DNA from 4 places in the Nocardioides sp. S5-5 genome. Region 2 is predicted to be linked to each of the others. Evidence: predicted binding sites of a transcription regulator. Region 2 holds the regulator's gene; each other region holds the start of a gene.
The links. The regulator LexA, encoded in region 2, represses DNA repair genes until DNA is damaged. The targets are predictions, from matches to a motif close to TCGAACANNTGTTCGA.

Region 1 (7,060 bases), 2.5 Mb from region 2:
GTCGCAACGCTGTGCGGGACGAGCGCAGTGGGGGAACCGGCAGGTGTGGTCCCGCAGGATCACACGTGTCCGATGACGCTCGGGGATCTCGTACGCCGTCACGGGCACGTGGTCGGCCAGGTCGATCACCGGCCGCACGACGATGGTGGTGTCGCGGGCGCGGAGCCATTCGCGGATCTGCGTGGTGGTGATGGGGCAGCGGCCCTCCTCCCACCGGCCGACCGGGTTGGTGGAGGGGCTCACGAACGGGTTGTCCCCGAGGAGGCTGGTGTCGGTGATGTGGACGTTGAGGACGACCTTGCGGCCCGGGACGGTCGTGACGACCTCACCGGTGTCGGGGTCGGGGATCAGCAGGTCCAACGCGAGGTCGTGGCGGGCGAGCTCGGCCGCGGCCTTCGAGCGGCGCACGTCGAGCGACGAGTCGTCACCCAACCGGCCGAGCACGTCAGCGCGTCGGGCGACGGCCTGGTCGAGGTCCCGTCCGTCAGCGGCGTCCATGAGTGCGTCGAGGTGGACCAGGCCGTGCTCGTCGACCTCGCCGAGGTCGAAACGACGCCGGTCGGCGGCTTTCTGTCGTTCGGCCTCAGCACGCTCGGGGTCGTGCCGCAGCACTGCCTCGACCACGAGGCGTTCGAGCTGGGCCCAGCCGACGCCGGAGGCGTCGAAGAGTTGCCGGTCCACGAACCCCGCCGCCTCGGCGGACAGGGCGTGGGTGAGGTCGGCGATCCGCTCGGCCCGCCACGGCGCCAACCGGCCGGCCACGACGGCGTCGTAGACGTTCGGGAGCCGCCAGGCGCACTCGATGACCCGCCCGACATACGCCTTCCCACCATCGGGCGCGCGGCCGAGGACCGCGACGAGCTCCATGAGTGCGAACTCGCTGACCAACGGCGCACCGGGCCCGGCGATCGGGACACCCGTGTCGAGATAGTCCTCGGTGATGGTCGCTGCGCCTTCGGGGCCGGTGACGATGTGGTCGCCGGCCCACTCGGCGATGGTCGCCCACTCACGGACGATCGATGCCTCTCGGCCCTCGACCTCGGCACGTAGCCCGGACAGCAGAGCTGCTGTCGAGCGGGGCCGGGTTCCGAGATCCATGACTGAACTCTCCCACCCACCCCCGACAGAATCGAACGTCGAGAACCCGCCTGTGGACAGGGAAAACCCCATCAGCCGGATGTGGAGAACGGACATCACGAATCGCGACGTCGCCGGTCAAGGTGAGGACCTCGAGCAGGCGGTTGACGTTCTTGTCGTTGTTCCAGCCGCTCGACGCCCACGGCACCTCGCAGGTGTCGGGGATCTCCGCGGCGGTATGCGGTCCCTCGGTGCGGAGCAGGGCGAGGACGTCGGCCCGGAAGCTCTGGTTGGCCGCGAGCCAGTCGTGGATCGTGGGGTGCAGGTCGTGGGGTGCGACGGCGAGCAGGAGCCCGACATCGGCCCTCAGAGCCGGGCCAGCGCGGCCTGCAGCGGGTCGAGGCCGAGGCTGCCGAGGTCGAGCGCCGCGGTGTGGAAGGCCTTGAGGTCGAACGCCGCGCCGTGCCGGGCCTGTGCCGCCGCGCGCGACTCGAGCCAGATCCGCTCGCCGACCTTGTACGACGGCGCCTGACCCGGCCAGCCGAGGTAGCGGTTGACCTCGAAGCGCAGCGAGCCGTCGTCCATCCGCGAGTGCGCGCGCATGAACTCGTAGGCCAAGTCGGCGTCCCAGGTCTCGCCGGGCCGCCAGCCGAAGGGGTTGTCGGCGGGCACGGTGAGCCCGAGGTGGACGCCGATGTCGACGACCACGCGGGCGGCGCGGAAGCCCTGCATGTCGAGGAACCCGAGCCGCTCGCCGGGGTCGGCGAAGTAGCCGAGCTCGTCCATCAGCCGCTCGGCGTACAGCGCCCAGCCCTCGCCGTGGCCGCTGACCCAGCACAGCAGCCGCTGCCAGCGGTTGAGCAGGTCGGCGCGGTGGACGGCCTGCGCGACCTGCAGGTGATGGCCGGGGACGCCCTCGTGGAAGACGGTCGTCGTCTCGCGCCAGGTGGAGTAGCGCTCGTTGTCGTCGGTGAACGAGAACCACATCGTGCCGGGGCGGGAGAAGTCCTCGGTGGGCGGGGTGTACCAGGCGCCGCCGTCGTTGACCGGCGCCACCTTGCACTGCAGGGTGCGGATCGGCTCGGCGATGTCGAAGTGGACGCCGTCGAAGTCGGCCAGGACCGTGTCGGACCGCTCCTGCATCCAGGCCTGGAACGCCTCGCGGCTGCCGCAGTCGCGCGCCGGGTCGGCGTCGAGCGCGGCGACGGCGTCGGCGACCGAGCCGCCCGGCACGATCCGGAGTGCGGTGGCGGCCATGTCGTCCTCGATCCGCTTGAGCTCCTCCCAGCCCCAGCGGTAGGCCTCCTCGAGGTCGACGCTCGCGCCGAGGAAGGCGCGCGACTCCAGGGCGTAGCGCTCCCGTCCCACCCCGTCGACGTCGCGGCCGCGGGGGAGCAGGTCGGTCTCGACGAAGCGCCCGAACTCGGCGTACGCCGCCGACGCGCTCGCCGCGGCCGCGGCGAGCGCCTCGCGCCGGTCGGCCGGTGCCGCGGCCACGACGCCGGCGAAGTAGTCGCCCGCGGCCCCCTCCTGCCCGGTCCAGCCGCGCACCTGGCCGGCCACCTCGGCGTACTGCCGCCTGGCCGAGACCCGGCCCGCGCCCGCCTCCTCGAGCAGGGTGGTGCGATAGCCCGCGAGCGCGGCCGGCACCGCGGCGAGCCGCGAGCCGATCGCGTCCCACTGCTCGACGGTGTCGGTCGGCATCAGGTCGAACACCTCGCGCACCGCGTGGATCCCGCTCGAGATCACCGAGAACTCACTGCGCTCCAGGCCCGCGTCGGCCCGCTCGACGGCGAGTCCGACCCGCTCGAGGAAGGCCGCCTTGGCGACCTCCTCGCGCTCGTCGGCCGCCGCCAGCGCGGCGACGTCGGCGAGGGCGCGGCGGTGCAGCTCCTCGCTCGCCGCGAAGCCGTCGGGGGACAGGTCGGGCAGCTCGCCGTCGTGGCCGGCGATGCCGGCGTAGGTCGCCGTCAACGGGTCGAGGGCGGCGAGGTCCTCGACGAACTGGTCGGTGCGGGTGTCCACGAGTCGGGTCATGGGAGCCATTCTCGTCACTCAGGGGCCGGGGAAGTACGTCTTGAACCGCTCGGCGTGCTCGGCCTCGCCCCGGACCTGGAGCCGGGTCGCGTCGACCCTGCCCGAGGCGAACAGCACCACGTCGTGCGGGCGGCCGGTCAGCGTCGTCGTGGCCGCCCGGCCGTCCGGCTCGCTCCGGCGCCAGCCGCCGCCCTCGGCGCTCAGCCGGATGCCGTCGCCGAGGCCGACGAGGTCGATGACGACCTCCCCGTCGGGGACGCTCGAGGCCAGCAGGTCGAGCATGGGGCCGACGACGATCGAGCAGGCCCCCAGCTCCGCGGCGCTCAGCGGTCGATCCTCCCCCGACAGGGCGTGCTCGAGATCGGCTGCGTGCAGCGCCGCCTCGAAGGCGAACAGGGGTGCGGCGTAGGTCAGGGGCACGCTCCCGGCGGGCAGGACGACGGCCGTGGACGGGGCGAGCCGGAGGTCCGCGGCCCGCTCGAAGGCCGTGATCGCCTGGGGAAGCGTCGGGTGGCTCGGGGCCGTGGCCGGCAGACCGGCGGCCGAGCGGATCGCCGCCGCCTCCATGGCAGCGGCCCAGGTGACATGCTCGACGAGGTCGGCGACCGTCCATCCACTCAGCCGGGTGGGCAACGTGGGCTCCGCCCCGCGGCAGCGGTCGGCGAAGCGCCGGTAGGCCGCGCTCGCCGTGCGGAGCGCCGCGCCGGGCGTCACGACGGCACCGCCTCGAGCAGGCTCAGCGCCTCGCTCGCGTCGCCGAGCACCGCGGCGCCTGCCCCGAGAACCTGGCGCTGCCCGACGCCCGGGCGGATCAGTGCGGCCAGCCGGGTCCGGGCGGCCTCGTCGCCGTACTCCGCCACGGCCTCGGCGACCAGGCAGGCGCAGAAGGTCCGGATGCCGGCGAAGGGACGGGCCAGGGCGAAGCGCCGGGCGGACCAGGGCCCGAGGATCCGGACCGCCGCCGCGCGGTCTTCCCGGGCGTGAGCGACCGCGAGGGCCGTGGCCCGCCACGGCTCGAACCCCCGGTCGTGGTCGAAGCGGGCGAGCACGGCCGCCGCCCGGTCCGGCGTACGGCGCCCGAGCGCGAGCAGGACCGACTGGAAGCCGTGGATGCGCGCGGTGTCGGCGTAGCCGGCCCGCTCGCCGGCGATGCGGAAGTCGTCGATCAGCACCTCCGCCTCGTCGTGACGCCCGGCGGCCAGCGCGAGGGCCGCGCGCCACATCGGCACCTGGTGCGGGTGCAGCAGGTTGCCCTGGGTCTCGCTCAGGTGCTCGACCCGGGCGGCGACCTCCTCGGCCTCGGCCAGCCGGTCGTGCCGCATCAGCTCGGGCACCCAGGCCGCGAGTGCATCGAGCTCCAGCTCGTCGGCCTCGGCCGCGCGCGCCACCGCGGCCGCCTCCCGGGCCAGCTCGAACCGGGTCGCGGCGCCGCTCACCGGGTCGTGGACGGCCACGCCGCGCAGCAGGGTGCGGGCGAGCGTCTCCGGGTCGGCGGCGCGGCGCGCGCCGGCCACGGCGTCGCCCACCATGCGGGTGGCCCGTTCGCCCAGACCGGAGAACGACAGCGCCTGCGCCAGCGACGCGAGCAGCTCGACCCGCCGGGGATGGTCGTCGTCGGCGTCGCCCAGGGCACGCGTCAGCAGCCGGACCGACGGATCCCGGGCGCCGGTGCGGGGCCGCCGCGCCCGCAGTGAGCACTCCTCATAGCCCAGCGCACCGCTGATCCTGATCTGCGCACCGGCCTCCGGCATCTGTGCCGCGGCCTCGTGCGCGGCCAGCGCCGCGTCGACGTCGCCCGCGCACTGCAGGGCCTCGCCCAACGTGAGCCACAGACGCGCCCGGTCGACCCGCGCGGCGTCGTCACCGGTGAGATTCGCGGCGCTGACCAGGGCGCGCCGGGCATGGCGCACCGCGTCGGCGTACTGGGCCTGGGCCATCGCCGTCCGGGCGAGCTCCTGGTCCAGGTCGACGGCCAGCAGCGCCGTCGGTACGTCGAGCGCCGCCGCCGCCGCGAGATGATCGGCGGCCCGCCGGGCCAGGGCGGGCTCGCCGCCCCGTCGCCACAGGCTCTCGCCGAGCCCGCGGTGCAGGCGCAGCGCCTCCGCGGGCGGGATCAACGCCGTGACCTGCTCGCGTACGCCGGGATCGGCGAACCGCACGCCGTCCTCGCCGCGGACCGCGATGCCGGCGGCCAGGGCGGGAGCCAGCGCGTCGGCCAGCGAGGGACCGTCGATGCCGAGCACCTGGGCGATCTGGGCGGTGTCCCAGGCGGCGCCGGCCAGTGCGGCCGCGCGGACCGCGTGCTGCGTCGGCAGCGGCAGGGCGGCGAGCCGGTCGGCCCACCCGGTGCCGGGGCCGGTCGACGCGGCGACGGGCGCCGGCCCCGGGGCTCGCTCGGCGACCGGCTCGTGCCGCAGGATCCGGCCCCGCAGCAGCTGCGATGCCGGGCCCAGGTCGAGTCCGAGGTCGCCGCGCAGCCGGGTCTCGAGGTCGGCCAGGACTGCGAGGGCGGCGACCTGGTCACCCCGTCCGTAGTGCGCGCGGGCGAGGGCCCGATGCACCGACTCGTTCCACGGGTCCGACTGCAGGGCGAGGGCCGCCTCCGGGACGACGCGGTCGTAGGCGCCGCTCTCGCACAGCATCTCCAGCAGGTCGAGCCGGACCTGGTCGCGAGCCGCCTCCAGCTCGCCTTGCCGGTCGCGGACGCAGTCGTCGTCGGCCAGGTCGGCGAAGGCCGGACCCCGCCACAGGCCGAGGGCGTGCTGGGCGAGGTCGATGCCGGCGCCGAGGTCCCCGCGGGCCCGGGCCGCCCTCGCGGCTGCCGCCCGGCCCTCGAACTCGAGGGCGTCGAGCTCGTCGGCGGTGAGGTGCAGGGTGTAGCCGGCGGCGCCGTAGCCGATGCGATGCCGGCCCAGCGCCTTGCGCCACCGCGAGACGTGCGCCTGCAGGCGGTTCTCGTGAGGGCGCTCGCCGCGCGGCCACACCAGGTCGGCCAGCCGGGCGGGCAGCACCGGCCGGTTGGCCTCGGCCGCGAGCACGGCGAGCACCCGCCGGGCGATCTCGCCCGACGGGGCCGCCGCGCTCGCGTCGAGTACGCTCACCGCCCCCAGCACCGTCACCCGCACCGGAGCCATCTTGCCCGGCACCGGCTGCGCCCGCGCGGGGAGGGGCTGCCGGGCGGTGCGCGGCCGTGGGCTCACCGCCGCACACGCACCGCCTTCGTCGTCAGGGTCGTGCTCGCGTAGCCGGGGCGGACCAGCGTGATCCGGACCTTGATCCTCCTGCCGCGGTCCGCGGCCCGGATCCGGTAGCCGGGCTTGGTGGCGGCCTTGCCCTTGATCACCTTGCCGTTGCGCAGCCACTGGTAGCGCACCGTGACCGGCGCCGGTGACCAGACGACCCTCGCCACCATGAGCCGGCGACCGACCGCCGCCTTGCCGCCCTTCGCCCTCAGCCTCGGCTTCCCGGACAGCACGAAGGCGAGCAGACCCGGATCGCCCGATCCCGGACCGGCCCCCGGGCCCGGCGTACCGGGGTCGGGCGCGGCGCCGTCGGTGATCTCGAAGACGCAGGTCGCGCTCTCGCCCAGGTTGTGGGCGTCGTCGCTCGCGCGCACCTCGAAGACGTAGGCGCCGGGCGCCAGCGCGGTCGCGGGGCGGTGCGTCGTCGTGTCCGAGCAGGGCGCGAAGGCCGGCGGGTTGGCGGCCTGCCGGTAGATCCGGCACTGGTAGGAGGCCTCCTCCCCGGCGGCGTAGCCGAACGTCGGCCGCGGATCGGCGGTCGAGTCGGGAACCTCGGTGAGCGTGACCACCGGGCCGGGCCCGCGCAGCACCCACGCGGCGAGCTCGAGCCGGTCGGCGGTGCCCTGGATCAGCCCCGCGACCCGGGCCTCGTACGGCGGCACCGGCTCCGTCGCGGTGCCCCGGATGTGGTCGCGCAGCACGGT
Region 2 (7,060 bases):
GCGCAGGAACTTGAGCAGGTTGAGCGAGGCCAGGTTGCACGAGGAGTTGTCGAGCGACATGTACTCCGAGCACGGGTTGGACGCGGTGATCCGGCCGGTCTCGGGGTTGGTGTGCCAGTCGTTGATCGTGTCGTCGTACTGCAGGCCCGGGTCGGCGCAGGCCCACGCGGCCTCGCTGATCTTGCGGAACAGGCTGCGGGCATCGACGGTCTCGATGACCTCGCCGGTCATCCGGGCCCGCAGGCCGAACTCGGTGCCGTTCTCGACGGCGCGCATGAACTCGTCGTTGACACGCACCGAGTTGTTGGCGTTCTGATACTGGACCGAGGTGATGTCCTTGCCGCCGAGGTCCATGTCGTAGCCGGCGTCGCGCAGGGCGCGGATCTTGTCCTCCTCGCGCCACTTGGTCTCGACGAACTCCTCGATGTCGGGGTGGTCGACGTCGAGGACGACCATCTTGGCCGCGCGACGCGTGGCGCCGCCGGACTTGATGGTGCCGGCCGAGGCGTCGGCGCCGCGCATGAAGGAGACCGGGCCCGAGGCAGTGCCGCCGCTGCTGAGGAGCTCCTTGGAGGAGCGGATCCGGGAGAGGTTCAGGCCGGCACCGGAGCCGCCCTTGAAGATGAAGCCCTCCTCCTTGTACCAGTTGAGGATCGAGTCCATCGAGTCGTCGACCGAGAGGATGAAGCACGCCGAGACCTGCTGCGGAGCGGTCGTGCCGACGTTGAACCAGACCGGGGAGTTGAAGGAGAAGTACTGGTGGGCCAGCAGCCAGGTCAGCTCGTGCTCGAAGACCTCCGCGTCCGCCGCACTCGCGAAGTAGCCGTGCTCCCGCCCCGCCTTGACGTAGGTCGACACGACTCGGTCGATGAGCTGCTTGAGGCCACGCTCCCGCTCGGGCGTGCCGACCGCGCCGCGGAAGTACTTGGTGGTGACGATCGTGGAGGCGTTGAGCGACCAGAAGTCGGGGAACTCGACCCCGAGCTGCTCGAAGACGGTCTCGCCGGTCCTCCAGTTGGTCTGGACGACGTCGCGCCGCTCCCAGGTGATCTCATCGTACGGATGCACACCCTCGGTGCTGAAGACCCGCTGGATCTTCAGCCCGTTCTCCGGGTAGCTGGCCGTCTCGCTGGGCGTCTGGCTGCGGGCCGTCTCGGTCATGGCTCTCCTGGTCTCCTGTGTCGGCGTGTTCGGCGGTGGCGTCGGCGGTGCGGCAGGAACGGCGAGGGCTCCTGCTCGAAACGGGGAAGATGGTGGCCCGGCAGGCAGCTTCCCCACTACCTGCCGGGCGTTCGTGGTCAGCCCGTCGCGGCGGGCTGGGCTCCCTCGGACTGCAGCTGGCGCTCGGCCCGCATCAGGGAGATCTCGTTCTCGAAGTCGGCGGCCGAGTCGAAGCCGCGGTAGACGGAGGCGAAGCGGAGATAGGCGACCTCGTCGAGACGACGCAGCGGCGAGAGGATCGCCAGGCCCACCTCGTGGGCGGCGATCTCGGGGCTGCCGGCCAGCCGCAGCTGGTCCTCGACCTCCTGGCCCAGCCGGGCCAGGTCGTCCTCGTCCACCGGGCGACCCTTGCAGGCCTTGCGGACGCCGGCGACGGCCTTCACGCGAGTGAACGGCTCGGTCGCACCGGAGCGCTTGAGCACGGTCAGCTGCATGGCCTCGACGGTCGTGAACCGCTTCTCACAGCTCGGCGACTGGCATACCCGGCGGCGCCGGATCGAGCAGCCGTCGTCGGAGACGCGGGAGTCGAGGACCTTGGTGTCGTGGTGCTTGCAGTACGGACAGTGCATGGGTCCCCTCCTTCCCGAGGATACGAGCTGTGGACAAGCCCCACCCTGTGGAGAAGTGGGAGCTTTCTGTGTGTTTCCGCTCTGGTCCTGTGGGTGACGAGGGGTCGTTCTGTGGACTAGATGTGGAGAACTACACCGTTGTAACTACTAGATGTAGTGGTAACCGTACGCCTCGGCCACCAGCGATGCAAGCGCGGGTCGACACGAGTTCGGCGCCCGCCCGGTCCCGTCCGCGTTTGCGCAGGTCACCCCGCCCAAAGGCGCTCGGAAGGCAGTGCTCCGACCGGCGTTTCGCAGCCGCTCGAGCACCCCGACCCCCACCAGGCGAGCCGGCCCCGGCGCGGACCCGAGAAGCCCCGCGGGCGGGTTGGCCGAGCATTCCATCCACCCATCGGCAACAATGACCGCCGTGACGGGTGGCAAGCGGGCTGGCGATCGGGCGAAGGCGACATTCCGCCCCGCCCTGCTGCTCATCGCCGCGGGCGCGACCGCCTCGATCGTGGCCTGGGGATACCTCGTCGTCGCCGCCATCGACTTCGGCGCAACCGGGCGCCACGACGGCAAGACCAGCGCCTGGGTGCTCATGACGGTCGCCTCGCTGGGCGCGATGCTCTGCCTCTTCCTCACCTTCATGCTGGCCATCCGCCTGTCCCGCGCGCTCGGCATGTCGCACCATCACGAGCCCCGCCCCAAGCGGGACCCGGGCACCCCCAAGGGCGGCAAGCGCGCGGCGCGCTGAGCACCACCCGCCTCCTCCGAAGACGCGCGAAGGGCGGGATCCGGTTCGGTCGGATCCCGCCCCCCGTCTTCCCCAATCTCCACTGGGGTCGAGGCAGTGGAGAAGTCATGGTCGGGCCGCGCAGCCGCCCGATCGGCTCAGCGCGTGGGGACGCGCAACTCCTGGCCGACGTAGACGAGGCTGCCGTCGAGGGTGTTGAGCTGCTGGATCGTCTGCATCATGTCGCGCACGTCGTCGCCCGAGGTCGCCGCGGCGTCGCTGGCGATGTCCCACAGCGTGTCGCCGGGGGCCACGGTCACCAGCTCGACCGCCGGCGCGCCACCGCCGACGCGGGTCGCCGCCGAGCCCGCGGCCAGCCAGACCGCCGCGAGGGTGACGACCGCGAGGGCCAGCAGGAAGACGACCGCGCGGCCACGCCGGGTCAGCCGGACTCGGCCACGCGCGGCGGGCCGCGCAGCAGGGCGAGCGGCGGGCGTCGTACGGCGGGCCTGAGTGACGCGGGGTGCGACGGTGATGGTGCTCATGATGACCTCCGGGGGAAGTGGACGGGTCCTGTTGTATCCAGGGGGTCCGACGGAAGGTGTTCGATCAGGCGTTCGATCGAACATGTGTACGAGACTAGATCAGGTGTTCGAAGATTTCCAGCACCTGTTCGAAAGTTCGTTCGACCGGCGTGTCGCGACACGCGGTTCGAACAGATGTTTGAACCAGCGGGCGGGTTCGGTTAGCGTCGTCACACGGGCCCGGTCGATCCGGGCCGCACACCCCGACCCGATCTGGAGGGCGATCCATGGCTGAGCGCAAGGGCACTGAGCGCAAGGGCGGCGGGCAGGCGAGCAGCGTCACCGAGCTGCCCGACGGCCCTGCCGACGCGACCGGGCTGACCCCGCGCCAGCAGCGGGTTCTGGCCCACATCAAAGACAGCATCGAGAAGCGGGGCTACCCGCCGAGCATGCGCGAGATCGGCCAGGCGGTCGGCCTCACCAGCACCTCCAGCGTCGCCCACCAGCTGCGCACCCTCGAGGAGAAGGGCTTCCTCAAGCGCGACCCCAACCGGCCTCGCGCGCTCGAGGTGTTCCTGCCCGAGGTGATGGCGGCCCGCCGCGCGATGGGGACGGCCGAGGAGACGACGTACGACGAGACCGGGATCGGCGACGCCGCCCCGGTGCCGGCCAACGTCCCGGTCGTCGGCCGGATCGCGGCCGGTGGGCCGATCCTCGCCGAGGAGCGCGTCGAGGACATCTTCCCGCTGCCACGCCAGCTCGTCGGCGACGGCCAGCTGTTCCTGCTCGAGGTCAGCGGCGAGTCGATGATCGAGGCCGCGATCTGCGACGGCGACTACGTCGTGATCCGGCAGCAGCCCACCGCCGAGAACGGCGAGATCGTCGCCGCGATGATCGACGGCGAGGCGACGGTCAAGACCCTCCAGCGCAAGGGCGGCCAGATCTGGCTGCTCCCCCACAACCCCGCGTTCGAACCGATCGACGGCACCAACGCCACCATCCTCGGCAAGGTGACGGCGGTGCTGCGGCGGGTGTGACGCCCTGTGCCGGGCCGGTGACATAGGGTCGGACCGTCCTGTCGCCCTACCTTAGGCCGGTCCTGATGCCTCGTCGCAGCCACTTCCCCTTCCTCGGGCTGCCCCTTCCGTTCCTCAGCGCACTGGTCGCCGTCCTGATGACGGTGTCCCTCGTCGGCCCCCCCGCGCGGGCCGACGGCACCGATCCGGCCGCCCCGGTCGACCCGGTCGACCCGGCAGGCGCCGACGTCGCGGTCGACATCGACGACACCGTCGCCCAGGAGACGGCCGAGCAGGCGCTCGCGACCGTGCAGGACATCGTGGAGACGGCGCCGACCGGCACGCCGGACGCGGGCGCCGATCTCACGATGGCGCTGCGCGACCTCGCGATCACCCGCGACGACCTGCCGACGAGCCTGCAGGACGACGCCGCCCGGCTGCTCGCGCGTCCCGGCGCCGGCCACCGCCCGCCCCCGGGCTACCCGTCGGACGGCATCGAGTGCAAGCCGGGGTCCGGGCTGCCCTGCTACACGACGAGCGAGGCATCGGCGGCGTGCAACTCCGCCATCTGCGTCCACCGGGTCGCCACCACCGCTGACGCCGCCTCGCTGGCATGGGCCAACGACGTGCTCGGCGTCATGACCCACGTCCGCCAGCGCTACATCGACGCGGGCTACCGCACCCCCCTCAACGACGGCGACGGCATCTTCGACGTCTACCTCGCCGACCTCGGCGCCCGCGGCCTGTACGGCTACTGCACCACCGACAGCCGGGTCTCGGCCCACACCGGCGCGGCGGCGTACTGCGTGCTCGACAACAACTACGCCGAGTTCGGCCCGGTCCCGGGTCCGCTGGGCAACCTGCAGGTGACGGCCGCCCACGAGTACTTCCACGCGGTGCAGTTCGCCTACGACGTGCTCGAGGAGGGCTGGCTGCTCGAGGCGACCGCCACCTGGGCCGAGGACGAGATCTACGACGACGTCAACGACAACCGCCAGTACCTCAAGGGCGGTCCGCTCGGTCAGCCGGCGCAGCCGATGGACCACCGCCAGGGCCTGGCGCCGTACGGCGCGTGGATCTTCTTCAAGTACCTCAGCGAGCGCTTCCCCGCCGCAGCCGGCGGCATGCCGGTCATCGTGCGCGACATCTGGGACCTGGCGGCCGGCCCGGCCACCGCGCGGCAGGCGATCAACGCCGCGCTCGCGGCCCGCGGCACCGACCTGCGCACCCAGTTCGGGTGGTTCACCGCGGCCAATCGCCGACCGGCGCAGAACTACTCCGAGGGCGCCTTCTACCCGCGGGCCAAGCTATGGCGCGGCTCGAAGCTGTCGTCCTCGCGCCGCTCGGCCTCCGGCTCGGTCGAGCTGCGGCACCTCGCGTCGCGGACCATCCGGTTCAAGTCGAAGGTCCGCGGCAAGGCCCACCTGCGGGTCCACGTCAACGGCCCGGCACGCAAGAAGGGCGGGTACGTCCTGGTCACCATCAAGAAGAAGGGCCAGGCGCCGGCCACCAAGCTGGTCAAGGTCAACCGCAAGGGCGACAAGACCAAGCGCTACAAGTTCGGCACGTCGGTGAAGTGGGTCGAGATCACCTTCGCCAACGCCGGCAAGAAGGACGCGAAGGCATCGGTCAGCGCGCGGGTGGTGCGCTGACCCGGCGCAAACTGATCATTCCCGCCCGCCGACCCGGCGCAGACGAACACCCGAAGGTTCGACTTGCGCCGGGTCGGCGTCGTTGCGAGTTCAGTTCGCGCCGGGTCGGCGACTGAGGCGGCCCAGGGCCTGGCGCACGACCGACGGGTCGTAGGTCGTCCACATCGGCGGCAGGCTGGCCTTGAGGAAGGAGCCGTAACGCGCGGTCGCGAGCCGGGGATCGAGTACGGCGACCACGCCGCGGTCGCTGGTGGTGCGGATCAGGCGCCCGGCACCCTGCGCGAGCAGCAGCGCGGCATGGGTGGCGGCGACCTGCATGAACCCGTTGCCGCCGGCCTGGTCGGCGGCCTTCTGGCGCGCGCTCATCAGCGGGTCGTCGGGGCGCGGGAACGGGATCCGGTCGATGACCACCAGCTGGCAGGTGTCGCCGGGGACGTCGAGGCCCTGCCACAGGCCGAGCGTGCCGAACAGGCAGGTGTGGGGGTCCTCGACGAACTGGCGGGCCAGCTCGGGCAGCTGTGCCTCGCCCTGGGCGAGGGTGGTGAGGTGGGGCAGTGCCTTGCGGACGTGCTCCGCGGCGGCCTCCGCGGCCCGTCGGCTGGAGAACAGCCCGAGGGTGCGGCCGTCAGCCTGGTCGACCAGCTCGGTGATCTCGTCGAGCTGGGCCGGGCCGAGGCCGTCCCGGCCGGGCGGCGGCAGGTGGCGGGCGACGTAGAGGATGCCCTGCTTGGCGTAGTCGAACGGGCTGCCGACGTCGAGCCCGCGCCACGGCTGGGCGTCGTCGGGCCACTCCGCTCGCGGGTCTCGTGACGGTCGCTGCGCGACCTCCTCGACCACCGGGTGCTCGACTCGCTCCGAGGGCTTGAGACCGACCGAGCCGGCGACGGTGCCGAAGTCGCCGCCGAGCATGAGCGTGGCCGAGGTGAGCACCACGGTGTTGTCGGAGAGCAGCTTGTCGCGCATCTGGGCCCAGACCTGGAGCGGCGCGATGCACAGCAGCGGCGGGATCCGGTCGGTGCCCTCGGTGCGCCACAGCACGTCGGCCTCGGAGTTGGCGGCCATCCGCTCGGCGGTGGCGAAGACCTCCTGGACCATGCCCTTGGCCTGGGTCATCGCGGCGTCGGGCTCGCTGCCGGACTCCGCCCTCGGGAAGGCTCCCACGCAGGCGCGCGCGGCATCGCGGACCAGCACGAGCGCGTCGGCGAGCGCCTCGGGGACCTGCTCGAACCGGCCCGCCGGAGCGTCGCTGACCGCGGTCCGCAGCGCGTCGGCGGCGTCGGCGAGGTCCTCGGCCTCCTCCCCCTCGACGTGGCGGATGCTGCGCCGGGCGGCCCGCTCGACCTCGGCGGCCCACAGCTCG
Region 3 (7,060 bases), 710 kb from region 2:
TGGCCTGGCGCCGTGGCCGCACCCTGGCCCGGCATCTCGCCGCCGCCGTGGCCCGCGACGACGTCGGCGTGCTGCTGCTGCGCTATCGGATGAAGGGCTGGAACGCCGCTGCCTCCGCGACCCCCGCACCGGTCGCCGACGCCCGCTGGGCGCTCGACGAGATCGCCCACACCCACGACCTCCCGGTCGCCGTCCTCGGCCACTCGATGGGCGCCCGCACCGGCGTCGCCGTCGCCGGCCACTCCTCCGTCCGTGGCGTGGTCGCCCTGGCCCCCTGGCTCCCGCCCGACGACCCGGTCGCGCCGCTGACCGGCAAGCTGCTCCGCGCCGCCCACGGCCGCCTCGACCGGATCACCTCACCCCGCGCCACCCGGGCCTTCGTCGCCCGGGCCGCCGAGGTCGCCGACGCCGAGTTCACCGACATGGGCGCGGTCGGGCACTACCTGCTGCGCCGGATGCCGCTGTGGGACGCGTACGTCGCCGCGAGCGTCCGTGAGGTGCTGAACGCATCCTGCGTGCCTGAGCCCCCGCGATCGTGAGGACTCGCAGGGTGTGGGGCGGGGTGGCTACTCGTCGGGTGGGTGGAGGGGATGGGTGCCGCGGTGGTCGACGCGGAACCGGTACCCGGCCGGGCTGGTCCACACATAGGTCGCCGGAGCCGGCGTCACGTAACGCCAGGCGGAGTGAGTCTTGGCGCGGTGGTGGCGTCGACAGAGCGGGACGAGGTTGCACGGACACGTCTGCCCGCCCTCCCCAAAGGGGGTCGCGTGGTCGAGGTCGCAACGCCGGGCCGGACGGGTGCAGTGCGGGAACCGACACGTGTGATCCCGCAACGCGACGCGGGCGCGGTGCCGGTCGGGGATCTCGTAGGACCCGACAGGGTGATGCTCGGCCAGGTCGATCACCGGGCGCACGATCACCATCGTGTTCTTGGCTCGGAGCCATGCACGGATCTGGGTCGAGGAGATCGGGCAGCGGCCCCCCTCCCAGCGCCCCACCGGATTCACGAACGGGCTGGCGAACGGATTGTCCCCGGTAGCAGTGGTGTCGGTGAGGGTGGTGTCGGTGAGGGTGGTGTCGGTGATGTGGATGTTGAGGATCACCGTGCGGCCGGGCTCTCGTGACGGTCGCTCCACGGCCTCCGCGACCTCCGCGACCTCCGCGACCTCCGGGGTGACCGGGTCGGGGATCGACAGGTCCAACGCGAGGTCGGCGCGGGCCAGTTCGGCGGCGGCCTTGGAGCGGCGCACGTCGAGCGTCGAGTCGTCACCGAGCCGTCCGAGGGTCTTGGCCCGCCGGGAGATGGCGAGGTCCAGGTCGTGTCCGTCGGCGGCGTCCATGACTCCGTCGAGGTGGACCAGACCGTGCTCATCGACCGCACCGATGTCGAAACGCCGCCGGTCGGTAGCACGCCGGCGGTCGGCCTCGGCGTGTTCGGGGTCGAACCGGAGCACCGCCTCGGCCACGAGTCGCTCCAACTGGGCCCACCCGACACCGGAGGCGTTCCAGAGCTGCCGGTCCACGAACCCCGCAGCATCCGCGCACAGGGGGCGGGTGAGGTCGGCGATCCGTTCGGCCGCCAGGGCGCCAACCGTCCCGCCACCACGGCGGCGTACACGTTCGGCAGGCGCCAGGCACACTCCAGGATCCGTCCGACATAGGCCTTGCCGCCATCGGGAGACCTGCCGAGCACCGCGACCAGCTCCATGACCGCGAACTCACTGACCAGCGGAGTGCCGTCCCCAGCGATCGGGACCACCGTGTCGAGGTAGCCCGCAGTGATCGTCGCGGCCCCTTCAGCGCCGGCGACGACGTGGTCGACGGCCCATTCCACGATCGTGGTCCATTCCTCGACCAGGGACTCCTCGCGAGCCCGGACCCCAGCGCTCAGCCGCGACAGCGGCGGGGCTGTCGAGCGAGGCGCGGTGGCGAGATCCATGACCGGATCCTCCCATCCGGCCCCGACACTTCAAGGCGTCGGAGACCCGCTTGTGGACAGGGAGAACCCGACTGACGCTGAGGGCTCAGGAGGGCCAGCCCGTGTAGCCCTCCGCCAGGTAGGTCGACCCGGCGGTCGAGGTGACCAGCGAGGTCAGCTCACCGACCTGCCGGCGTACGTCGAAGTCGCTCGCCTCGGGCAGGCGGTGCAGCATCGTGGTCATCCAGTACGAGAAGTGCTGGGCCTTCCAGACCCGCTGCAGCGCGCGCTCGGCATAGCGGTCGAGTGCGACCTCGTCCCCTCGGAGGTGGAGCTCGAGCTCCTCGGCGAGCACCCGGACGTCGGCCAGCGCCAGGTTGAGGCCCTTGGCGCCGGTCGGCGGGACGGTGTGGGCGGCGTCGCCGGCGAGCACCAGGTTGCCGTGCCGCATCGGCTCCTGCACGAAGCTGCGGAACGGCAGCACCACCTTGGAGGTGATCGGCCCCTCCTCGAGCGCGTAGCCGTTGGCGCCGACCCGGGCCTGCAGCTCCGCCCAGATCCGGTCGTCGGACCAGGCGGCGACGTCCTCGGCCGGGTCGCACTGGAAGTACATCCTCTGCAGGGTCTCCGTGCGCTGGCTGATCAGCGCGAAGCCGCGCTCGGAGTGGCTGTAGATCAGCTCCTCGCTGCTGGGCGGCGCCTCGCAGAGGATGCCGAACCAGGCGAAAGGGTACTCGCGGAAGAACTGGCGGCGCAGCACCTCGGGGAACTCGTGGCGGCAGATGCTGCGCGAGCCGTCGGCCCCGACCAGGACTCGTGCCGCGACCTCGTGGGGTACGCCGTCCGCGTCGGTGAACCTCATCAGCGGCCGGTCCCCCGTGATGTCGGCGACCGACACCTCGCTCACGCCGAACCGCACGTCCCCGCCGTCGCGCGCACGGGCATCGGCGAGGTCGATGAACACGTCGGTCTGCGGGTAGAGCTGGACCGAGGCGCCGACCAGCTCCTCGAAGTCGATCCGGTGCCCGCCGCCGCCGAAGGCGAGGTCGATCCCGGCATGCCGGTAGCCGTCGCGCAGCACCCGGTCGGACACGCCGCTCTCGGTCAGCAGGCGCACGCTGTCCTGCTCCAGGATCCCGGCCCGGTGGGTGTTCTCGATCTCCTCACGGCCGCGGATGTCGATCGCGACCGAGCCGATCCCGGCGCGCTGCAGCAGGTGCGCCAGCATCAGGCCCGCGGGCCCGGCGCCGACGATCGCGACGTCGGTGGTGATGCGGTTCATCGTTCCTCCTCCAGCACGCCCTTGGCGACGGCGAAGGCGTGGTTCGCGGCCGGGACGCCGCAGTAGATCGCGGCCTGCAAGATCACCTCGGCGATCTCGTCGTCACTGAGCCCGTTGGTGCGGGCCGCGCGCACGTGCATCGCGAACTCCTCCCAGTGCCCGAGCGCGATCATCGCGGTCAGTACGGCGACCGAGCGGCTGCGGCGGTCCAGGCCCGGCCGGGTCCAGACGCTGCCCCACGCATAGCGGGTGATCAGCTCCTGGAAGTCGTGCGTGAACGCGGTCTTCGCGGCCTCGGCCCGGTCGACGTGCGCGTCGCCGAGCACCTCCCGGCGGACGCTCATCCCGGCGTCGAAGGGGTCGTCATAGGTCATCGGTCGGCCTCCAGGAAGGTGGTGATCAGGTCTGCGGTGGCGGCGGGGTCCTCGGCGGGCGGCAGGTGGGCGACGCCCGCGAGCGCGACCTCGACCTGGTCGGGGGTCACGACGACGTCGTGCTCTCCACCGGCTCTCAGCAGCGGCACCGGCGCGAACGCGACCCGGTCCCGGATGTCATGGGCCGCGAGCGCCTCGCAGGCCAGCGCGTAGGACTCGTCGTCGACGGACTGCAGGGCGAGCAGCAGGCCGCTGCCCGTCGCCGGGTCGCGATCGAGGAAGCCGGGCGCGAACCAACGGGCCGCCGAGCCCTCCACCATGGCAGCGGTCCCGGCCTTGCGGACGTGTGCCGCCCGCTCGCGCCAGCCCTCCGGCGTACCGATCCGCGGGGCCGACGCCAGCGTGACGACCGCGTCGAACGGTCCGGGCTGGACCGCGATGGTGAAGCCGACCGCCCCGCCGAGGGAGACGCCGGCGTAGGCGACCGGCCGCCCCGCGGCGAGCCCGGTGGCCCGGTCCCGGACGGCGGTGGCCAGGTCCGCCACGGTGAACGCCGTCGTCGTGGGCGCTCCGGCGCCGTGGCCGGGCAGGTCCCAGCCGACGACCTGCCAGGTCGCCGGGAGCAGCGCGGCGCAGCGGCGCCAGAGGTCGGCGACGCCGGTGCCGAGGGACGGGCCGACGACGAGGACGCGCTCAGCGTCGCCGTCACCGGCGAGCTGGGTGAAGGTCAGGTCAACCACGGGTCTCCTCCCAGCGGGTGATCGCGAGGTCGACGAGGCGCCCGGCCTCGCCGGTTCCGCCGCGGGTGTCGAGGTCGCCGGTCGCGCTGGCCGCGTCGACCCGGGCCGCCATCGCGGAGGTGTCGACCCGCAGCCCGGCGACCAGCTCGGCCGCCTGGCTCGCCGCGGTGACCGCGAGCGCCAGGAGCCGCGCCACGACAGGCCATTCGGCGTGCCAGGCACCATCGGGGCGCTCGTCGACGGCACCCGCCGCGGACAGGTGCAGCTGTGCGGCCAGGCCGGGCGCCTGCTGCGCGGCGGCATGCACGAGCACCGACAGCACCGGGTTCTGCTTGTGCGGCATGGTCGAGGAGCCGCCCCGTCCGGCCACCGCACCCTCACGGACCTCGGCCATCTCGGGACGCCCGAGCAGCAGCACGTCGGCGGCCACCACGCCGAGCGCGTCGGTGGCGGTGGTGAGCGCGTCGCCGATCGCGGTGAGCGCAGCGCGGCGGGTGTGCCAGGGCAGGTCGGCGTCGGCCAGGCCGAGCGCCTCCGCGAGCGCCGGCGCGGCCGCCGCCGCCCCGGGTCCGGCGAGGTCGGCCAGCAGGGCGCGGGTGCCCGCCGCACCGCCACACTGCACCGGGAAGGTGAGCCCGTCCAGTCCGGCGACGGCAGCGCCCACGCCGGCCAGCCACTGGGCGGCGCGCAGCCCGAAGGTGGTCGGGACCGCCCACTGGGTGAGGGTCCGCGCGACGGCCGGGTCGTCGCGGTGGGTGCGGGCCAGCGCCGCGAGGGCGTCGCCGGTGCTCACCAGGTCGGTCCGGACCCGGGTGACGGCGTCGCGGGCGAGGAGGACGAGCGCGGTGTCGACGACGTCCTGGCTGGTGAGCCCCCGGTGGACGGCGCCCGCGGCATCGCCCGCGGCGACGCGGAGCAGCTCGACCAGAGGCACGACCGGGTTCCCGGCCGCCTCGGACGAGGCCACCAGGGCGGTCAGGTCGACGTCGAGTCCGGCCGCAGCCTCGGCGACCTTCGCGGCCTCGGCGTCACTCGCGACGCCCACGGCGACCAGGGCCCGCGCCCAGGCCGTCTCCACGCGCAGCAGGGCGGCCAGGACCGCGGTGTCGTCGGCGATCCCGGCGGCCCGGTGCGCGCCGGGGCGCAGCAGGTCGCTCATCCGTCGTGCCGCGGGTAGCGCAGGAACACCGTCTCCCGCTCGCCCTGCAGGTGGATGTCGAAGCGGAGACTGCCCTCGGCGTCGCGCTCGGCCCGCAGGGTCTGCGCCTCGGCCGCGGGAAGTCCGGCGAGGAAGTCGTCCGACTCCCCCGGCAGGTAGGCCCGGGTACACAGCCGGTCCAGCAGTCCACGGGCGAAGACGACGACCGAGAAGAACGCCGCCCCGCCGTCGACGCCGCCCGGCTCGACGGTCGTGAACGCGTAGCGGCCGGACGCGTCGGTGGCCGCCCGGCCCCACCCGGTGAACCGGCCGTCGCGGCGCAGCGAGCCCTCGACCCGCGGCGCCCGCCCGGCCGGGTCGGCCTGCCGGATCTCGACGAGCGCGTCGGGGACGGGGGCACCGCTGCCGTCGTACACGGTGCCGTGGAGACGGACCGCGCCGGCCGAGCCGGCGGGCACCAGGAAGGGGCCGCCGGCGTACGGCAGCGCGTCGTGGAAGAACGGGCCGATGGTCTGCCCGGGGGTGGGCGCGAGGGTCTCACTCATGGTCGGCACGCTCCAGGGGCGTCGCGTGGGTGCCGGTCAGGACGATGTCCCAGCGGTAGCCGGTCGCCCACTCGTGGGTGGTCAGGTCGTGGTCGTAGGTCGCGACCAGGCGGTCGCGGGCAGCCTGGTCGGTGATCGACTGATAGATCGGGTCGAGCGCGAACAGCGGGTCGCCCGGGAAGTACATCTGCGTGATCAGCCGCTGGGTGAACTCGGTGCCGAACAGCGAGAAGTGGATGTGGGCGGGGCGCCAGGCGTTGAGGTGGTTGCGCCACGGGTACGGGCCCGGCTTGATCGTGGTGAGCCGGTAGTTCCCGTCACCGTCGGTCAGGCAGCGCCCGACGCCGGTGAAGTTCGGGTCGATCGGCGCCGGGTGCTGGTCGCGCTTGTGGATGTAGCGCCCGCCCGCGTTGGCCTGCCAGATCTCGACCAGCTGGTGGCGCACCGGGCGCCCGTCGCCGTCGAGGACCCGACCGGTGAGCAGCATCCGCTCGCCGATCGGCTCGCCGCCGTGCTGGATGGTCAGGTCCGCCTCGACCGGGTCGATGTCGGAGTGCCCGAACACCGGCGCCACCAGCTCGATCCCCTCGGGGTCGGCGTGGCGCAGGTCCTTGGTGGGGTGGCGCAACGCGGAGCTGCGGTACGGCGGGAAGTCGATCCGCGGCTGCGCGGCGCCCGGTGGGGTCGCGGCGTGCGCCTCGGTGATCTCGGCGGTGATCCGCGCTTGCGAGTCCATGCCCCCACGCTAGGGGCCACAGGGTGTGCCGCGCGATAGACTTCTTCCACTGAGTGAAAGGTGGCCGGTTGGCTGGGAACACGTCCGTCCCGGGCGCGACCGTCGTGTCGCGCAGTCTGGCCCTGCTGTTCGCCTTCGACGAGACGCACCGCCGCCTCACCCTGTCCGAGCTGGCCCGGCGCGCCGACCTGCCGCTGCCCACCGCCCACCGCCTGGTCGGCGAGCTGGTCGCCGGCGGCGCGCTGGTCCGCCGGCCCAGCGGGGAGTACGTCGTCGCCCGGCGGCTGTGGCAGGTCGGCCTGCTCG
Region 4 (7,060 bases), 210 kb from region 2:
GCCGGCCTGCCGGCCTAACTTCGCGACCTGGCTGTACTGACCGGCGAGCTCGGCCATCTCGTCGTCGAGCCGGTCGAGGTCGGTCCAGGTGACGGCGAGCACGCGGTCGGCGGCAGCGGTCCTTAGCGGTCCTCTCGGCGGCTCCCGCGGGTCGGGAGCGGTGCCGGCTGCGATGCCCGTCCGGGCCCGGTCACCGAACCCGCGCACAATGGACCTGTGGACGACAGCGTGATCTTCCAGGCCCGAGCGCAGGTGCTGGCCGACCTGCAGGCCCGTGCTCTCGGTACGCCGGACTCCGTGACCCTGCTCGAGGACGCCTGCGCCGAGCGCCGCTGGTGGCTCGGGCAATGGCCCGAGGGTGCGCCGTTCATCGCCGGCCTGGTCGCCCAGGACGTGCAGGACGGCCTGGCCGACCGATTCGGTCGGCAGGCCCATGAGGGCCTGTGGCCGCGTTGTACGCAGTGCGACGGCCCGGTCCACGCGCTGCACATCGAGCCCGACCTCGGCGGCCCGGACCCGACCTGGGTATGCGAGGAGTCCGGGGTGGCGGTGGCGCCGCTGGGCGGGCTCGAGCCCTGAGCCCAGATGAGCCGCGGTCAACCGCGGAGCAGCAGGCTGACGGCGTGGTGATCGCCGCGGTAGAGCGTGCGCGACACCTCGACCACGACCTCCCCCTCCCACGCGCGACGGTCGTGCCGGAGCACAGGGGCACCGGGCGGCGCCTCGAGCAGCGCGGCCTCGTCCGCGCCCGCCGCGCAGGCGGCCAGCACGTCCTCCGACCAGGTCGGGCGCAGGCCGCGGGCGCCGAGGTCGTCGTACAGGCTGTCGGGGAGCGCCTCGAGCAGTCCCGGCACCCGCGTCTCGACGAGATAGGTCTCGGACAGGCAGACCGCGCGGCCGTCGGCCATCCGCAGCCGCCGCCAGCGCACCACCGGTACGCCGGGCGCGACCTGCAGCGCGACCGCGAGCCGGTCGGCGGCCGGGATCCGCTCGGCGACGAGGGTGTGGGCCTCGGCGACCATGCCGCGGCGGGCCATCTCCTCGCTGAAGCCGACCACGCCGGTCGCGACACGACGGGGCGCCGCGACGAACGTCCCCCGTCCGGGCACCCGCTCCAGCACGCCCTCGCCGACCAGCGCGTCGAGCGCCTGGCGCACGGTCATCCGGGCGACGCCGAAGCGGTCCACGAGATCCCGCTCGGACGGCGCGGCGGTGCCGGGCGCGCTGCCGGCGACCAGGGCGCGGACGTACTCGCGGATCGTCACGTGCTTGAGAGAGCGGCTCATCGACCCCCCTGTGGTCTGCGGGGCCGAGAGTAGGCAAGCGGGCGTCGTGCCGTCCGGCGAACCGCGAAACTTCGTCGAGCACACGTCCGAACACCTGTTCGATCAGGGGGTATCCTCGATGCCATGACGGTCGACTTCCAGACCAGCCTCTTCGACGCCGCGGCGAGCGAGGTCGCCACCGAGCGCCGGGTGCTCAGTGCCGGCGCCTGGGTCGACGTCGCGCGCGACTGGCTGACCGAGGCCGACGACGTCTTCGCGACCCTGGTCCGCGAGGTGCCGTGGCGGGCGGAGCGGCGCGCGATGTACGACCGAGTGGTCGACGTACCCCGCCTCGTGTTCACCTACATGATCGGCGACGTGCTGCCCCACCCCGCGTTGAGCGACGCGCGCGAGCGGCTGACCCAGCGGTACGCCGCCGAGCTCGGCGAGCCGTTCCGCACCGCCGGCTGCTGCTACTACCGCGACGGCCGCGACAGCGTGGCCTGGCACGGCGACACGATCGGGCGCGGCTCCACCGACGACACCATGGTCGCGATCGTGTCGGTCGGCGACCCGCGCCGGCTGCACCTGCGTCCGCGCGATCCCGAGCGACGCGACGAGGCGTTCGCCGTCGAGATGGGGCACGGCGACCTGGTCGTGATGGGCGGCTCGTGCCAGCGGACCTGGGAGCACGCCGTACCCAAGGTGTCGTCGGCCGGACCGCGGATCTCGGTGCAGTTCCGGCCACTCAACGTGTTCTAGCCTCGGGATCTCGCGAGGCTAGCGAAGCTAGGAGCGCTCCAGCTCCGCCAGCGAACGCAGGATGCAGAACTCGTTGCCCTCCGGATCGGCGAGCACCACCCAGCCGCTGCCGGGGCCGTGGACGCCGCGGTGGTCGGCGACCTGGACCGCGCCGTACCGCAGCAGCCGGTCGACCTCCTCGTCGCGGCTGCCGGCACGCGGGCGCAGGTCGAAGTGGACCCGGTTCTTGCCGCTCTTGCGGTCGGGGACCTCGATGAACAGCACCTGGTGGCCGCTGTCGGGGTCGATGATCATGCACTCCTCGTGTCCCGGCTCGTTGGGGTTGCCGGGCAGGTCGGTGTAGCCGAGGACCGGCTTCCACCACTCGGAGAGCTCGAAGGCGTGGGCGCAGTCGACGGTGGTGTGCGAGATGAAGGAGGTCACGCCCCCACCCTCGCCCGGCCCCCGGCGCCCGGGCAACCGGTTTCGGGTCAGGGCGTGGACGTCGCCGGCGGCGTGGACGTCGCCGGCGGCGTGGACGGCGCGGACGGCGTCGGGGTCGAGGTCGGGGTGGCCGTCTCGGTCACCGTGGCCGTCTCGGTCGGCGTCGGAGTCGGGATGGGCGTCGTCGAGGTCGTGGGCCCGGTGGGGACGCCGGTCGCGGTGTCGGCGTCCGTCGGGGTCGGGGTCGGTGTCGGGGTCTCCTCGGCCGGGAGCTCCTGCTGCTTCTTGCCCGTGCCCCCGCCGTCGCCGAAGACGCCGCCGATCGAGGTCCGGTCCTTGCCGTCGGTGCCGCCGGTGATCGTCGAGACGCTCCTGCCGGCGATCAGCTCGATCGCGCTGATCACCACGAGCGCGAGGAGGAAGGTCCCGGCGGCGAGCACGGCGATCCGCTTCCAGGGCAGGGTGGACCAGCGACGGGGCGTCGGCTCGACCTCCCCCTCTTCCTCCTCGTCCTCGGCGGCCTCGAGGTGGTGGTGGGCGCGGTCGAGCTCGCGCTCGGCCGCCACCGGGTCGGAGCGGCGGGCGGCGCGTCGTACGTTCTGCTCGGCGAGGTTGACCCGCTGCATCGCCGCTGCCTGGACCTCGGCCATCCGGCGCCGGCTGGACTCGATGCCCTGCTTGTAGAGGGCCGAGCTGACCGTCGCGATGACGCTGCCGAGCGCGGCGCCGATCAGCGTGCCGGCGGCGCCGAGCGTGGAGAGCAGCACCGCGACCGTGACCGCCGCGCCCGCACCGGCCGCGGTCGCGGGCCAATCGATCCGCGCCTTGCGCTCCTCGGGATCTGCCTCAGCCATGCTCGACCGCTCAGTCGGTGCCGTGCGCCTTGACGAAGGCGAGGATCTGCTCGGAGAGCTCGGGGCGACACACGATCACGTCAGGCAGGTAGACGTCGGCCTGGTTGTAGACCAGATCGCTGCCGTCGACGCGCGAGGTGAACAGGCCCGCGGCGCGCGCGACGGCGACCGGCGCGGCGGAGTCCCATTCGTACTGACCGCCCGCGTGGACGTAGGCATCGGCGACGTCGCGCACGACCGACATCATCTTCACGCCGGCCGAGCCCATCGGGACCAGCTCGGCGTCGAGCTCCTTCGCGAGCGCCTCGACGAAGGCCGGCGGGCGGGTGCGGGAGACCGCGATCCGGGGCCGCTGGGAGGTGCGGGCCGGTACGACGGGCGGCGTACCGGTGTTGAAGGTCTCGCCCAGCACGGGCTGCGCGACCGCGCCCGCGACCAGCTCGCCGTCCTGCCACAGCGCGACGTGGACGGCCCAGTCGTCGCGCGGCGGCTCGGAGAACTCGCGGGTGCCGTCGAGCGGGTCGACGATCCAGACCTTGGCGGCGGTGAGCCGGGCGTCCTTGTCGGCCGCGCTCTCCAGCGCCTCCTCGGAGAGCACCGCGTCGTCGGGGCGGTAGGTCGCCAGCAGCTCCATCAGCAGCACGTGCGCCGCCTGATCGCCGGCGTCCTTGAGCTCCTTGCCCACCAGTCCCTCGGCGCGCACCTCCAGCAGGCGGCGGCCGGCCTCCTCGGCCAGCCAGGCGGCGAGGAGGTGGTCGTCGGCGACGACCTCGGGTGCGGGGGTACCGGGCTCGAAGGTCACGCGGTCACCCTACCGAGCCCCGTTGACTCGCCCCGAACTCCCGTTGACCTTCCTCCATCTCCCGCCGAGCTGCGGCAAGGAGGGGCGACTCGACCGACGGCCGGGGCACGTCGACCGGAGGACGGGGCGGGTCAGCGGTTGAAACGGGACTGGGTCTTCTCGAGGCCCTCGGCGACGAGCGACTCGACGGCGTCGGCGGCGGAGTCCACCTGGAAGGGGATCTCCTTGCGCTCGGTGGTGCCGTAGTTGGACAGCACGAAGTCGGCGACGTCCTGGCGACCCGGGGGGCGGCCGATGCCGGCCCTGACCCGGTAGAAGTCGCCGGTGCCGAGGGAGGAGCGCATGGACTTGAGGCCGTTGTGACCGTTGTCGCCGCCGCCCTTCTTGATGCGCAGCGTGCCGAAGTCGATGTCGAGCTCGTCGTGGATCGCGATCACCCGATCGGCGGGGACCTTGTAGAAGATCGCGAGCGCCTTGACCGGGCCGCCCGACTCGTTCATGTACGAGCGGGACTTGGCCAGCACCACCCGCGGGCCGGGCACCCCCGGGGCGCCGAGACGGCCCTCGACCACGTCGGCGCGGCCGGACTTGTGGGCGCGGAAGCCGCTGCCCATCCGGCGGGCCAGCTCGTCGACGACGAGATAGCCGATGTTGTGCCGGTGCCCGGCGTACGACGGGCCGGGGTTGCCGAGGCCGACCACGAGCCAGACGTCGGCACTGGTCGCGTCGCTCACGGGGCTCTCCTCGGCGTCAGGTGCGGCGGGACTCCCCGGCGCGGGCGTCCGCGCCGGGGAGATCAGTCGGCCCAGGAACCACCTGAGCCGGCCGGCGATCACTCGCTGTCGCCGGCCTCAGCAGCCTCGGCGGACTCCTCGGCGGACTCGCCGGCCTCCGCGGCAGCGGGCTCCTCGGCGGCCTGCTCGGTGACGTTGACGACCAGGGTGTCGGCGTCGGTGAGCAGGGTGGTGCCGGCCGGCAGCTCGACCTGGCTCGCGAGGATCTGGGTGCCGGCCTCGGCGCCCTCGATGCTGACCTCGAACTGCTCGGGGATGTGGGTGGCCTCGGCCTCGACCTGGAGCGTGGTGTTCTCGGTGACGACCAGGGTGCCGCTGACGGCGTCGCCGACGACGTGGACCGGTACGTCGACGGTGACCTTCTCGCCGCGGACGACGGCGACGAAGTCGACGTGCTCGAGGACGCGGCGGACCGGGTCGACCTGGACCTGCTTGGTGAGCGCGAGCTGCGACTGGCCCTCGAACTCGAGCTCGAGGACGGCGTTGGCGCCACCGTGCTTGATGGCCATCATCGTGTCGTGGCCCGGGAGGGTCAGGTGGACCGGCTCGTTGCCGTGGCCGTAGACGACGGCGGGGATCTTGTTGTCGCGGCGGATGCGGCGGGCGGCGCCCTTGCCGAACTCGGTGCGGACCTCGGCCTGGATCTTCTCGGTGCTCATGGGGATCTCCTGATCGTCGCGTGGTGGTGGCGGCTGCTCGGAGACGAGGAACGCCGCGCTTCCCTCACCCGGTGACCGGCAGGGCGCGCGGCGTCATGAAGACAGACCGGCCCAGTCGATCACGGAGTCACAGAAGCGGGTGCTCCCTCGCCGAGGCAACCGCAGAAGGCTACCCGCGCGGGCCGGGCTGGGCGAAATCGTCACCGGTAGGGGATCGGTGATCTCGCGCAGGTCCGACGGCGCGTCCTTCAGCGCCGCCATCGCGGCGCGAGGGCTCGCCTCGGCCGATACCTATCTATACTTCGAGAAAGTATCGGAAGGTATCGACTCTCATGAGCACAGCACCGAGCAACCCCTTCACGCCCGGCCAGTCCCCGCGCTTCCTCGCCGGGCGGACCGCCGAGCGCCGACGGATCCAGGACCGGCTCGGCCGGGTGGCGACGTACGGCGAGCTGGCCGGCCCGCTGCTCGTCTTCCACGCACCGCGCGGGCTGGGCAAGACCTCGCTGCTGCGCGCCGCGGAGGCCGAGGCCCTCACCCTCGGCTTCGTGTCGGTGTGGGTCGCCTGCGCGCGCGACCAGCTGCTCCTGCCCGAGCTGGCCCAGCGGGTGCGGGGCGCCCTCGCGCGCCACGACGCCCTCGGCGGTCCCGGCCGGACGACCCGGCTCGACGGGCTGACCATCGAGCTCGGCGTACCCGGCGCGAAGGTCCAGGCCGCCCTCGGCCGGCGGGAGGCAGCGGCGGTGACGGCGCCGATCCTCGCCCTCGAGGAGCTGCTGCGCGAGGCGGCGACGTTGGTGCGCACCCACGGCGGGGCCGGGCTGGTGGTGTTCCTCGACGAGCTGCACGCCGCCGGCTCCACGGAGCTCGCCGTGCTCCTCAACGCCTGGCAGAACCTCGACGGCGCCGCCGGCGCGGTGCCGCTGAGCATCGTCACCGCCGGGCTGCCGGTCACCCCGGAGGCGATCACCCGGGCGGCGACCTTCGGGGAGCGCAGCGCGTTCGTGCCGCTCGACGTGCTCGCCGCCGTCGACGCGCGGGCCGCCCTGATCCGCACCGCCGAGGCCGAGGACGTCTCCTGGAACGAGGAGGCGCTGAGCCTGGTGACCGACGAGGCACACGGCCACCCGTACCTGCTCCAGCTGCTCGGCAACACCACCTGGGACGCCGCCGCACCCGCTCGCGGCGCGGCGCTGACGCCCGATGACGTACGCCGGGGCCTGCCGCACGCGCGCACCCAGCTGACCGGCATGCATCGCGCCCGGTGGGGTGCGGCCACGCCGACCGAGCAGGCGTTCCTGGTGGCGATGGCCGCGGCCGGCGACGGCAACGTCACCCGAGCCGAGATCGCGGCCGGCATGGGCCGCGACAGCCGGGCCATCAGCGACCCGCGCGAGCGGCTGATCGAGAAGGGCGTGATCGAGCCGGTCGGTCACGGTCTGGTGCGGTTCACGCTGCCCGGCTTCGGCGCGTTCGTGCGCGGACTGGACGACGCCTGAGC

Region 1: ACUP6Y_RS06500 (HNH endonuclease signature motif containing protein) is a predicted target of LexA. The motif match lies at 1,230-1,245, and genes of this name have one in related genera.
Region 3: ACUP6Y_RS14925 (HNH endonuclease signature motif containing protein) is a predicted target of LexA. The motif match lies at 1,806-1,821, and genes of this name have one in related genera.
Region 4: ACUP6Y_RS19710 (alpha-ketoglutarate-dependent dioxygenase AlkB) is a predicted target of LexA. The motif match lies at 1,373-1,388, and genes of this name have one in related genera.

What each region holds. Positions count from the first base shown of each region.
Region 1 covers NZ_CP199913.1:1,367,133-1,374,192, forward strand. Annotated here, with positions in the region: gene ACUP6Y_RS06500 (HNH endonuclease signature motif containing protein) at 1-1,098, opposite strand, end outside; gene ACUP6Y_RS06505 (DUF885 domain-containing protein) at 1,444-3,114, opposite strand; gene ACUP6Y_RS06510 (maleylpyruvate isomerase family mycothiol-dependent enzyme) at 3,133-3,828, opposite strand; gene ACUP6Y_RS06515 (BTAD domain-containing putative transcriptional regulator) at 3,825-6,314, opposite strand; gene ACUP6Y_RS06520 (hypothetical protein) at 6,311-7,060, opposite strand, start outside.
Region 2 covers NZ_CP199913.1:3,853,721-3,860,780, forward strand. Annotated here, with positions in the region: gene ACUP6Y_RS18570 (vitamin B12-dependent ribonucleotide reductase) at 1-1,161, opposite strand, end outside; gene nrdR (transcriptional regulator NrdR) at 1,299-1,790, opposite strand; gene ACUP6Y_RS18580 (hypothetical protein) at 2,200-2,529, shown strand; gene ACUP6Y_RS18585 (LysM peptidoglycan-binding domain-containing protein) at 2,667-3,053, opposite strand; gene lexA (transcriptional repressor LexA) at 3,320-4,069, shown strand; gene ACUP6Y_RS18595 (MXAN_6640 family putative metalloprotease) at 4,135-5,700, shown strand; gene ACUP6Y_RS18600 (ATP-dependent DNA helicase) at 5,791-7,060, opposite strand, start outside.
Region 3 covers NZ_CP199913.1:3,143,376-3,150,435, forward strand. Annotated here, with positions in the region: gene ACUP6Y_RS14920 (alpha/beta hydrolase) at 1-539, shown strand, start outside; gene ACUP6Y_RS14925 (HNH endonuclease signature motif containing protein) at 567-1,523, opposite strand; gene ACUP6Y_RS14930 (4-hydroxybenzoate 3-monooxygenase) at 2,025-3,200, opposite strand; gene pcaC (4-carboxymuconolactone decarboxylase) at 3,197-3,574, opposite strand; gene ACUP6Y_RS14940 (alpha/beta fold hydrolase) at 3,571-4,314, opposite strand; gene ACUP6Y_RS14945 (lyase family protein) at 4,307-5,473, opposite strand; gene pcaG (protocatechuate 3,4-dioxygenase subunit alpha) at 5,470-6,018, opposite strand; gene pcaH (protocatechuate 3,4-dioxygenase subunit beta) at 6,011-6,754, opposite strand; gene ACUP6Y_RS14960 (IclR family transcriptional regulator) at 6,823-7,060, shown strand, end outside.
Region 4 covers NZ_CP199913.1:4,061,423-4,068,482, forward strand. Annotated here, with positions in the region: gene ACUP6Y_RS19695 (HD domain-containing protein) at 1-18, shown strand, start outside; gene ACUP6Y_RS19700 (hypothetical protein) at 217-579, shown strand; gene ACUP6Y_RS19705 (GntR family transcriptional regulator) at 597-1,286, opposite strand; gene ACUP6Y_RS19710 (alpha-ketoglutarate-dependent dioxygenase AlkB) at 1,410-2,027, shown strand; gene ACUP6Y_RS19715 (VOC family protein) at 2,055-2,450, opposite strand; gene ACUP6Y_RS19720 (hypothetical protein) at 2,498-3,304, opposite strand; gene ACUP6Y_RS19725 (3'(2'),5'-bisphosphate nucleotidase CysQ) at 3,315-4,106, opposite strand; gene pth (aminoacyl-tRNA hydrolase) at 4,238-4,840, opposite strand; gene ACUP6Y_RS19735 (50S ribosomal protein L25/general stress protein Ctc) at 4,939-5,559, opposite strand; gene ACUP6Y_RS19740 (ATP-binding protein) at 5,892-7,058, shown strand.